DNA from 3 places in the Clostridium celatum genome. Region 3 is predicted to be linked to each of the others. Evidence: predicted binding sites of a transcription regulator. Region 3 holds the regulator's gene; each other region holds the start of a gene.
The links. The regulator NrdR, encoded in region 3, represses ribonucleotide reductase genes. The targets are predictions, from matches to a motif close to CACNANATNTNGTG.
Positions count from the first base shown of each region.

Region 1: the regulator NrdR is predicted to act here: its motif matches at 2,475-2,488, upstream of nrdD (anaerobic ribonucleoside-triphosphate reductase).
Region 2: the regulator NrdR is predicted to act here: its motif matches at 2,957-2,970, upstream of nrdD (anaerobic ribonucleoside-triphosphate reductase).

Region 1 is NZ_JAJKGM010000009.1:87,275-91,576, reverse strand. It holds gene nifV (homocitrate synthase) at 1-19, opposite strand, end outside; gene nrdD (anaerobic ribonucleoside-triphosphate reductase) at 341-2,458, opposite strand; gene LPC13_RS06210 (DegV family protein) at 2,663-3,508, shown strand; gene LPC13_RS06205 (PadR family transcriptional regulator) at 3,512-3,967, shown strand; gene LPC13_RS06200 (hypothetical protein) at 4,067-4,270, shown strand; TPP riboswitch at 4,295-4,302, shown strand, end outside.
Region 2 is NZ_JAJKGM010000030.1:19,623-23,924, reverse strand. It holds gene nrdG (anaerobic ribonucleoside-triphosphate reductase activating protein) at 1-461, opposite strand, end outside; gene nrdD (anaerobic ribonucleoside-triphosphate reductase) at 558-2,681, opposite strand; gene LPC13_RS12070 (LysR family transcriptional regulator) at 3,196-4,020, shown strand; gene LPC13_RS12065 (hypothetical protein) at 4,134-4,302, opposite strand, start outside.
Region 3 is NZ_JAJKGM010000001.1:183,471-187,772, forward strand. It holds gene sigE (RNA polymerase sporulation sigma factor SigE) at 1-647, shown strand, start outside; gene sigG (RNA polymerase sporulation sigma factor SigG) at 729-1,502, shown strand; gene LPC13_RS00750 (YlmC/YmxH family sporulation protein) at 1,716-1,994, shown strand; gene nrdR (transcriptional regulator NrdR) at 2,056-2,508, shown strand; gene pgeF (peptidoglycan editing factor PgeF) at 2,702-3,439, shown strand; gene LPC13_RS00765 (response regulator transcription factor) at 3,457-4,155, shown strand; gene LPC13_RS00770 (HAMP domain-containing sensor histidine kinase) at 4,159-4,302, shown strand, end outside.

The DNA of each region.
Region 1 (4,302 bases), on a different contig from region 3:
TGATACTTTTTATAGCCATTTTTTAGCCCCCTTTTTAATAAATTGTACATAAATTAAATTTAGTTATAAAAAATTGGGGCTATTCCACTTCCCCAATTACATTTATTTCCTTCTAATTATTTTATCATATAGCTTTTTTTATCACAAGGTTAAATGTATCTTTTTTCTAAAAATTGAAAGTTTTATAAGAAATATTTCATTTTTTTCTATTTATTTGGTGGTTATATTTGTTTTAAATATATTTTTGCAATATATTTTTACTCACCATTCATTCACATTAAGATTAATATATAATAATTACAGAGTAAGATTAAAAGTTCTTACTCTGCAATTATTATATTTATATTATTTCATAATTATTTTTATAACTTCCTGTGTGAGATCTCCTATCTATTCTTTCCTCATATTTACCTGGTCCAAATCTTTCATCTAGACTTAAATATCCAGTAACTCTTGATATACCTTGAATATCTCTACTATTACACTTTGGACACTTACTTTCATTACTTGTTAAGCTTTCTCCACAATCTTTACAATACCTAATATGAAAATTTACTCCTATATAGCTTATGTTTGTATTTTTATAAGCATAATTTATTATATCCATGATAACTTCAGGAGATGGTGAATCGTCAACTTCTATATAAGATATATGACCTGCATTACAAAGCTTATGATACGGCGCTTCTATTTCTATCTTATCTTTTATTGAAATGCTATAGCTTACTGGAATATGAAAGCTATTTGTATAATAATCCTTATCTGTAACACCTTTTATTATTCCATATATCCTTTTATCATGTTTTATAAATTTTCCTGATAATCCTTCTGCTGGAGTAGCATAACAACTCCAATTAAGCCTAGTTTCTTCAATTAATTTATCTGTATACTGTCTTATAAAACTAACAATTCTCAATCCTAATTCTCTTGCTCTTTGACTTTCTCCATGATGTTCTCCTATTAAAGCAATTAGAGCTTCTGCTAAACCAATAAATCCAATTCCCCATGTTCCTTGCTTCAAAACAGGCTCAATTGAGTCATCTGAAGATAAATTTTCTGAACCCTTCATTAATCCCTGTCCTGCAACAAAAGGTAAATCTTTAACTTTTAAATTCTTAAGAACACTATATCTATGAAGTAAAGCTTCTTTAGCTAAAACTAATCTTTCTTGTAATATTTCAAAAAATTTATCTATATCATTATTAGCTTCTATTCCTATTCTAGGTAAATTAATAGTTATTGGTGCTATATTTCCTCTTCCTTTACATCCTGGTTCACCATTAATGTTTTTCATTAAGTATGTTCTACATCCCATAGTAGCTGGCATATATCCCTTGTCATAAAATTCTTTATTAAAGTCTGCATCTATATTCATAAAAGTTGGATTCATTCTTTTAGATGCAACTTCGCACGCTAATTTGTATAAATAATAATATGGATCTTCTGGCTCCCTATTAACTCCTTGTTTAACTCTAAAAATTATATTAGGAAATATAGGTTGTTCTCCTTTTCCTAAGCCCTTACAATATTCTTGTAAAAATACTTCGCATACTAAAGCTGCATCTTTCGAATTTGGTATACCTAAATTTATAGAAGAAAAAGGCACTTGAGAACCTGCACGTGAATGCATAGTATTTAAATTATAAACAACACCTTGCATAGCTTGATGAACTCTATCATTTAATTTTTCTTCAATTAAACTTTCTAGCTTTTCCCCTTCGATTCCATAAGACTTTAACTCTTTTCTTATTTCCTCTCTTGTTGGTTCAATAAATTCTGCCATATCATTATCAAAATCTGGATGAGATTGACCTCCAAACATATCATTTTGAGTTGATTGAAGTAATATACAAGATAACTCTGCTGCTGTTTCTATACGTTTAGGTGGCTTTATAGTTCCATATCCAGTGTTAAAGCCTTTTTTTAATATTTCTCCTGTTGGTATATGAAGACAATTAATTGTTAAATTGTATGAATCTAAATCATGAAAATATACTTCTCCAATTTCATGAGCCTTAGCTAAATACTTGGGCATATTATATAAGTTATGCCATTTATTTGATTCAGATGCTATTCTTAATAATTTAGAGCTAAAATTATTTCCCACATTAGCATTATCCCTATCTGTTTCTATTCCTATTTTATTAATGACTTTCATTAAATCTGATTTAATCTCTCTAACTCTTGTCCTTTCTTTTCTATATGATGAATATGCTCTCTGTATATTTTTATAACCACTTTCAACTAACGCTTTTTCAACTAAATTTTGAACTTCCTCTACAGAAATCTTTTCTTTTTTCTCACACTCTATATAGTTAATAACCTTTTGAGTACATTCCAATACTTGACTTTCTTTGAGTTTTTCTCCAATTTCATTACTAGCCTTTTTTATTGCATTACTAATTTTTTGAGAGTTAAATTTAACCTCTCTCCCATCTCTCTTCACTACATATAGCATAATATCACTCTCCTAATACAATATATTGTGTATATTGCAAATATATATTATACATTCTACACCTTTTTACTTTTATTTCCAAGTCTATTTTTTAAATCATACATCATTATCAATAGTGATAGTATTTTAATTATCACTATTGATAATGATATCGAATATGATATACTTAATATAATAAATAATTAAATTAGTGGAGGAAATTTTATGCAAAAGATTGCCTTAATAACTGATAGTGCTTGTGATCTTACATTAGATGTGTTGAAGGAAAACAATGTAAATTTATTACCACTTAGAATAATTTATTCTACTGGTGATTATAGAGATAGAGTGGATATTTCACCAAAGCAAGTATATGAAAACTTAGAAAAAGAAGTTCCAAAAACCTCTCTTCCTAGTGCTCAAGACATTGAAGATATTTTAAATAAATTAGAAGAAGAAGGATATACTCATGTAATTGCTATTTCTATTTCAAGTGGACTTTCTGGAAGCTTTAATGCTTTAAGATTAGCGTTAGAAGACCATCCAAAACTTACTTCTTACGTTTATGACTCAAAAATATTAGCTTATCCTCAAGGTGAAATAGTCATAGAAACAGCTAAACTTATAAAAGCAGGTAAAACCTTTGAAGAAATTATCGAAACATTACCTAAGATAAGAGAAAGAGTTATTGGATACTTTACAATAAATACATTAGAATATCTAAAAAAAGGTGGTAGAATAGGTAGAGTTGCCGGAACAGTTGGAGAATTGTTAAACCTTAAACCTATAATAACTACAGACGAAAATGGTGTATATTATAACGTTGCTAAAGTAAGAGGTAGAAAACAATCTTTATCAAAAATGACTGAGTTATTAAAGGGATACCTTGAAAAAGGTAAATGTGAAGTTGCTGTACTTCATGCAGGTTGTGAAGATGAAGCAATAAAGTACATGAATAGCTTAAAAGATTTACCTAACATAGTATCTATAAAAATAGCAGAAATCAGTCCAGCTTTAGGAGTTCACGGTGGCCCTGGATTAATAGGTTTCTCTGTTAAATCGGTAGAGTAAACTATGAAGGATTTTGATTTTAACAATATTGAAGATTTAAAGGCTGAAGAAAAAAGATTACATGACGAATACAAAGCTAAACTTGCAGAATTAAAAAAAGTTCAAAAAGAAAAAGAAGCTGTAGGTCAGGTTTTTACAAAAGGTTTATTACCTATTTATGTTCTTTATATATTAAAATCAGGACCTACTAACGGAAATGAAATTTCAACTAAGGTTTCTCAAAAAACTAATGGCTTATGGACACCTAGTACAGGTGGAATATATCCTTTATTAAAAAAATTAGAAAAAGAAGGATTAGTAATTGGGAAATGGGATGATCCGAAAAAGAAATTTCAAAAACTTTATTCTCTAACACCACTTGGAGAAGTTGAATTTAATAATAGAAAAGAACTTCTTAAACATAAAATTGAAGAATCATTAAAAGTCTTTCAAATTGTATATAGAGACTTATATCTATAAAATATATTCATATCTTAAATACATCCACTTTGTCTGGATGTATTTTTATTTTCCTTTTTGTAAATACTAATAAAAATTTATTTAGGATGGTGTATTTAAATGAAGGGAATGATATTAGATTATACAGGTGCTGATGCTTTTATATTATTAGAAGATGATTCTATTATAACAATGCCTTTAAGCTCCTTTGAACAACTATTACCAATTGGTACTAATATAAGTTTATGTAATTTGCTTAATAAATCAACTAATACTAATTATAAACCTTGTCAAATGCTTAATAAAGGTATTGACTTTTTGTAAAATATTGCCTAAAATTTAATTATATTAAGTTG
Region 2 (4,302 bases), on a different contig from region 3:
CTTTTGACATCGATAACTCTCTGATTAGAAGACCCTCTATATTTAAGCATTATATCTCTTTTATCTGCTTCAAATCTTCCATCAATTAATACATCTACTTCTTTTAAAATTTCTAACCTTTTTTCATCACGTAATATTTCTTCAAGTGTATATCCTGACCATAACCATATAGGTTTATTAGTTTCGATTCTTATTCTCTTTAACAAGTTTAATAAAGTATTATCCTTAACTTGCTGCATTGGCTCTCCACCTAATATATTAACACCTTTAATCTGTCTAGCTTTAGTATATTCTATAAATTCATCTTCAATTTCTTTAGTAAATTCCTCACCATAATTAAAATCCTGTTGTTCCTTATTAAAACAATCCTTGCAGTTATGAGTACATCCACTTACAAAAAGTGTTGTTCGTATTCCAGGCCCATTTGTTACATCCAACTTCCTAATTTTAGCATATTTCATACATGAACACCTCTTTTTTCCTAATTAATAATTAAGAGTTAAAAGTTAAATGAATTTTCTTATTCTTTAACCTTTAACTCTTTACTTCTAACTTAATTATAGATGAAGAACTCTATCTCCAATTTCAGCTGTTCTTCCTTTGTTCCAATAAGAACTTCCGATATATCCACATGTTCTTCTCATAACTTGTAATTCTGATTCATCATCATTCCCACATGATGGACAGTGCCAAGTTAAGCTTTCTTTATCTAATTGCATTTCGCCATTAAATCCACATTTATAACAAAGATCTGATTTAGTATTAACTTCTGCATATTGAACATTATGATATATAAAGTTAATTATGTCTTCAACTGCTTCAATATTTTTATTCATATCAGGTACTTCAATATAGGAAATACATCCTCCATTACTTATGCTATGGAATTGTGATTCAAATTTAAGCTTGCTAAATGCATCAATTTCTTCACAAACATGAACATGATATGAATTTGTATAATATAATCTATCAGTTACATTTTCAATTTCTCCAAATCTAGCTTTATCTATTCTACAGAATCTATAAATTAAGCTTTCTGCTGGAGTTCCATAAAGACCAAATCCAAGACCTGTTTCTTTCTTCCATTCATCACATTTATCTTTCATATGTTGCATTACTTCTAAAGCAAACTTTTCTCCTTCTGGAGTTGTATGCGAACATCCAAGCATAACTTGAACCATTTCAGCTATACCAACATAACCAAGTGAAAGCGTAGAATAACCATCTTTTAATAGTTTATCTATCTTTTCACCTTTTTCAAGTCTTGCTATAGCTCCATGTTGCCAATGTATTGGACTTGAGTCTGAAGTTATTCCAAGTAACATTTTATGTCTAGTTAATAATGCATTCTTACAAAGTTCTAATCTTTGATCTAGCATTTCCCAGAACATTTCCATATCCTTATCTGCTATTATTCCTATTTGTGGTAAATTTAAACTAACTACTCCCTGATTAAATCTTCCATACCACTTATAATTATTCTCTCCATCTTTCCATGGACTTAAGTGTGATCTACACCCCATTGGTGGGAAAGTATTTCCTTCATAATTCTCTCTCATTATCTTTGCACTTTGATAATCAGGAACTAATCTCTTAGCTGTGCATTTTGCTGCAAGCTTAGTTATATAATCATATTTGCCTCCTTCAAGACAATTATGTTCATCTAATAAATAAACTAACTTAGGGAATGCTTCTCCAATTTCTTGACCTTTGTAGTTTTTCATTCCTTCAAGTCTTTGTTTTATCATCTCTTCACAAATCATCGCCATTTCTTCTTCATATTCATGGCCTTCTTCTATTTCTAAATAGATTGTACTAAATGGTGCCTGTCCATTAGTCGTTTGTAAAGTTGATAATTGATATCTTATAGTTTGAACTCCATCTTTAAGTTCCTTTAACTTCATATCTTTAGCTAACTTCTTAGCTAGTGTTTCGTCATTAAGTATTTCCATATAATGCTTATAAGCTTTATCTTCTGTAACTTTAAGATATTTAGCTAAATGTTTTATAGTTATACTCTGTCCACCATATTGATTAGATGAAACTTGAGCTATTATTTGAGTGGCTACTGTACATGCTGTACCAAAACTCTTAGGTTCTTCCACTAATTTTTCATTTATTACTGTTCCATTAGTAAACATATCTTCTAAGTTTATTAAACAACAGTTAAACATTGGTGATATACTATAGTCCATATCATGCCAATGAATCGCCCCTTCATCATGTGCTTGAACTATGTGAGCTGGTATAAGCTTTCTTCTTGCAATATCTTTAGATACTTCCCCTGCAATTAAATCCCTTTGTGTTGCAGATACTACAGGATTTTTATTTGAATTTTCCTTCATTACGTCTTCATTTTTTCTACTTAGCAATTCTAATATACTATCATCTGTAGTGTTAGTATTTCTTTTAAACTCTTGAACAGCTCTATATCCTTCATATGCTCTTGCCGTTTCTGCTTGTCCGTAATGAACTAGTCTATCATATACATATTTCTCTATTTTATATATAGTTGCTATTTCATTTTGTTTACTAAAATGCTTCTCTGCATCATTTGCAATTAATCTTGCAATATCCCCTAAATAAATACCGCTTCCGTTTTTCATAGATTTTGAGATTGCTTCCCTTATCTTGCTTTTATCAAACTCTACTGTACTTCCATCCCTTTTTATTACTTTCAATTAATACCACTCCTAAACTTAAGCATATTTTAAATACCTATTATTAATAAAAAACAATTATTAATTTAAAGGCTAATTATACACTAACAAATAAAGTTTTTCATAATCCCTTAAGAACCATTATTTAAAATAATCTTTTATTTTCTATTATTTTTCTCCATTTTAATAGCTATTTTATAAAATTCCCCCATCCTTAATTATCATATATAAATAAAAATTTTCAATATTTTTCGAATAAAAAATATCGTCTTTCTAAATAGTTTTTTCTAAAAATCTACTACATATTGTACTACTTTTTAAAGTTCAATACAATATATTGAACTTTTCATATTTCTAAATTTTCAATATTATTCTTATTATAACTTTAATTTTCTCTTTAATTTATCAAATTTCATGGCATATTTAATAATATTACATAATAAAATTTTTATTGTGTTATTTCTACAATTTATGATAAAATTCTATTTATTTATTATAATAAATAGAGTCATAATTCTTACTGGGAGGAGTTTATATGAACATTGATGGATTCAAATACTTCCATGCTGTTGCAAAATTAAAAAGTATTTCTAAAGTAGCAAATGCTTCTCATATATCTCAGTCAGCACTTAGTCAACAATTATTTAAGATTGAAGAAAATCTTGGTGTTACTGCATTTAAAAGAAGTAATAAAGGTGTAGAGTTAACTCCAGAAGGAGAAATAATTTTAAAATATTCTGATAAAATTATAAAATTGTATGAAAATCTTTTGTCTGAACTAGAAAAAAATAAGTTAGAAAAAAATAATTTAATAATTGAAACTACTTGTTTATCAGCTTCATATATTTTTCCAAAGCTACTTCCTAAGCTTTCTTTAGTTTTTAATAATTTTTCTTATGATATAGCTAATAAAACAAAGTCAAATATTTATAGTGACCTAATAAATAATATATGTGATATAAGTATAGGTAGTATAGAGCTAGATGACCCTGACTTATCTTCTATCCATTTAGGTAATGATGAATTAGTTCTAGTTAGTAGCTCTTCCTCTATAAATAATGTTAATGAGCTTCCTTTCTTATTATTAAAAGATGAAGTTAATATAGAATCTTATATTAAAGATTTAGTTAATCCTGAAAATATTATTTTAAAAACTTCAAGTGTACATGTAATAACAAATTATTTATTAACTACTCCTTCAATAACACTATTACCTAAACTTTGTGTTAAAGAAGAATTATTTAATGGTATATTGAAGCAAGTAGAACTTAAAAACTTTCCTTATATATCTTATAATATTTTTCTTACATATAAAAAAGATGCATTACCTTTAATTAAAAAAAAATATATCTTTTATTGAAGAAAATATTAAACTTCTTTTAGAAAATACTTAAATTAAAATATTATTAATTTAAGTATTTTAATAAAAAAAAATGGATTCATAACGAATCCATTTTTATTATTAAAATACTCTTATTTTGCTTGATCTAAAGCTTCTTGAACAGCATCAACATAAGACTTAACTTTGATTGAAACTCCAGATACTGCATCTGTATGTCCCTCTTCATCAGTTATGTTTATTTTGCTTAAGTCAAAGTTGTTTTCAACTATAGCTTCTTCTAATAAATCAATTTGTTCATGC
Region 3 (4,302 bases):
GAGTAGACTACATTGGAGGAAATGATGCATTGCCACCTCCTTTAAAGAAAGATGAAGAGGAAAAGCTAGTTGAAAAGCTTGAGAGTGGTGGAGATGAAATAAGAAATATATTAATAGAGAGAAATTTAAGATTAGTTGTTTATATAGCAAGAAAATTTGAAAATACAGGAGTAGGAGTTGAAGATTTAATTTCAGTAGGGACCATTGGTTTAATAAAGGCAGTAAATACTTTTAAACCAGATAAAAAAATAAAGCTTGCGACTTATGCTTCAAGATGTATAGAAAATGAAATATTAATGTATTTAAGAAGAAATAGCAAGGTAAAAGCAGAAGTGTCATTTTATGAACCTCTAAATATTGATTGGGATGGAAATGAATTATTATTATCAGATATTTTAGGGACAGAAAATGATACTGTTTATAATTTGATTGAAGATGAAGTGGATAAGCAGTTATTATTTTTAGCTTTAAGAAATTTAAATGATAGAGAAAAGGAAATAGTGACATTAAGATTTGGTTTAGCAGGTAATAGTGAAAAGACTCAAAAAGAGGTTGCAGACATTTTAGGCATTTCTCAATCTTATATATCTAGGTTAGAAAAAAAGATAATAAATAGATTAAAAAAAGAAATTAATAAAATGATTTAGGTTGTCTTTAGTATAAAAGAATACTCTTAAGGAAATAATTTTAAATGCAGTATGTTATTACTTCCGAAGGAGTGAGTAACTTTGATTGTTAACAAAGTTGAGATTTGTGGAGTTAATACTTCCAAACTACCAGTACTTAAAGAAAAAGAGAAAAGAGAACTCCTTTTAAAAATGAGGGAGGGTGATACGAGTTCTAGAGAAACCTTTATTAAAGGAAATTTAAGGCTAGTTTTAAGTGTTATCCAGAGGTTTAATAATAGAGGCGAAAATGTCGATGATTTATTTCAAGTTGGATGTATAGGATTAATGAAGGCTATAGATAATTTTGATTTGAGTCAAAATGTAAAGTTTTCAACTTATGCTGTACCTATGATAATAGGAGAAATTAGAAGGTATTTAAGAGATAATAATTCTATAAGAGTAAGTAGATCATTGAGAGATATAGCTTATAAAGCGTTATTAGTTAGGGATAAACTAGTTAAGGATAATAACAAAGAGCCAACTGTTTCACAAATTGCAAAAGAATTAAATATACCAAGAGAAGATGTAGTATTTGCCTTAGATGCAATTCAAGATCCTGTTTCTTTATTTGAACCAATTTATCATGATGGTGGAGATGCAATTTATGTTATGGATCAAATAAGTGATTCTAAAAATAGTGATGATAACTGGCTTGAAAATATATCAATTAAAGAAGCCATGAAAAAATTGAATGATAGAGAAAAACTAATTTTAACATTAAGATTTTTTAATGGAAGAACTCAAATGGAAGTTGCAGATGAAATTGGTATATCTCAAGCGCAAGTTTCAAGATTAGAAAAAACAGCATTAAAACACATGAGAAAATATGTATAGGACTCTATGAGTCCTATTTTTTTTATATTTAGCATTATATAAATAATTATTAAATATATTTAAATTAAAGGATAATATTTGCAATGAAAAATAAAGATTAAATATAAAGTAAAAAATCCTATTTAGAGTAGGTTATATTATATAAAGTAATAAATATGAAGAGATTAAAGTTTATTAATCAATAATATATTTTATAATGAGGGGGATTAAAAAATGGAAGACGAATTAATTTTATATTCTGTAAATGCTATTAGAAGTATGGAGGTTATTGATATATCCACTGGCTGTAAATTAGGGTATACAAAGGATTATAAAATTGATATTAATGAGCAAAAAATAACAGCTATACTGTTGGCAGGTGCAACGAAGGGATGGTTTTCTAAAGAAGATGATATAGAAATACCTTGGGAAAAAGTAATAAAAATTGGTGTTGATGTATTGTTAGTAGATGCATCTGGTATAGAACTTAACTTAGATGAAAATAAAATATAGAAAAAACAACTAAAAAATTGTATAATGTTCATATACTAAATAAGAGGAAGGCGTGATTTACTTGAAATGTCCTTTTTGTTTTTTTTATGAAAGTAAGGTTGTAGACTCTAGAGCTACAGATGATAATACAACAATTAGAAGAAGAAGAGAATGTACTAAGTGTGGAAGAAGATACACAACTTATGAAAAGATTGAAGATATTCCTATACTAGTAATTAAAAGAGATTCTACAAGAGAAAACTTTAATAAAGAAAAAATAGTTAATGGACTAATTATAGCTTGTCAAAAAAGACCAATATCTAGAAAGCAAATAGAGGAATTAGCAGAAGACATAGAAAAAACTATTTCGAATAATATGCTTACTGAAATTGAATCAAGAGTAATTGGTGAAATGGTTATGGATAGACTAAAAGAACTTGATGAGGTTTCTTATGTGAGATTTGCATCTGTATATAGAGAATTTAAGGATATTAATACTTTTTTAGATGAGATAAAAGGTTTAATGACAAAATAATAGAATATTTACAGAGTTGTGGTAATATAAAACACAACTCTTTTTCGTGTTTAAATAGAAGTATTAATTATAAGAAGCTAAAACTTTAATATTGTAGTAGAAAAGTTAAAAGTAGGTTAAAACATATAGCTAGTAAATAGAAAAAGTAGTTAATAGATGTTAAAATAAAATAAGAATATTTTAGAGGTGAAAAATGAATTATATATATGTTAAAGATTTAAAGGAATATAAAGATTTTTGGGTTTTAGAGAATGGAAAAATAAATATAGTATTTTCAAATGCTAAAAATCATAGAAGTTTTAATAGAAATACTGAAGAGGGTATGGCAAATTTATTTTCATTAAAAGAAGATTTTAATGTAGATGAAGTTCAATATTTACATCAAATTCATAGTGATAATGTTATTAGTTATAAAAAAGAAATTAAAGATTTTATTGAAAATGAAGGAGATGCCATAATAACAAATGAAAAAGGTGTTATAATAGGAGCTTTTACAGCTGATTGTGTTCCAGTTATTTTAGTGGATGAAGAGAAAAATGTTATAAGTGCCATTCATAGTGGATGGAAAGGAACTTTTAATGAGATAAGTAAAAAGGCTGTAGATAAAATGATTACTAATTTTAATTCAGATGTAAATAATATAAAAGTTTATATAGGACCTCATATTAGACAGTGCTGTTATGAAATTTCAGAAGAATTAAAAGAGAAGTTTATTGAAAAATTTAATGTGCCTAAGGAAAAACTTTTTAATGGAAGAAATCTAAGTATGGAATTATGCATAGAAGAAAGTCTGAAATCAATAGGAATAAATGAAAACAACATATATTCTCTAAAAATATGTACACACTGTGAAGAAGAAGAAAAATTATTCTCATACAGAAAGAGTAATGGAACTTATGGAAGGTTATTTTCCTTTGCATATATAAAATAAATTATGGGGTGATAATAATGGCAAATGAAAAAATATTAGTAGTATATGATGAGGAACATATAGCAGAACTTATACGTTACAACTTAGAAAGTAATGGATATAAAATTTTAAGTGCCAATAATGGAATAGATGCAATGAAAATTGTATTAGAGGAAAGACCAAACTTAATTTTACTTGATTTAATGATTCCAGGAAAAGATGGATATGATGTATGTAAGGAAATAAGAAGTACTAAGGAAGTTATGAATACGCCAATAATAATGTTAACGGCTAAAAGTGAAGAGATTGATAAAATATTAGGATTAGAACTTGGTGCAGATGATTATATAACAAAACCATTTTCAGTAAGAGAATTGCTTGCTAGAGTTAAAGCTGTACTTAGAAGATTTTCTATTGTTGAGTCTGAGGAAAATGTTTTAGTTTTTGGTGATTTAACTGTAGACTTTGAAAAAAGAGAGGTACTTATAAAAAATAACAAGTTAGAGTTAACACTAAAGGAGTTTGAACTCCTTGAAATTTTAATTAGAAACAAAGGTAAAATTTTAACAAGGGATACTTTATTAGATAAAATTTGGGGCTATGAATATATTGGAGAAACAAGAACTGTAGATGTTCATATTAGATATTTAAGAAAAAAAATAGAGTCAGATGATAAAAATCCTAAATTTATAGAAACTATTAGAGGAGTAGGGTATAGGTTTAACCCTAATTTATAAATAATGAAGAAAAGAATTATAACATCAGTAGTAATTACTGTAGTATTTGCATTAATAATAGTAACTAGTTCATTTATTGCTTTAGTAAATGTTAATACTATTAATGATGCAAAGGAAATATTATCAATTTACAATTTATTAATTGCA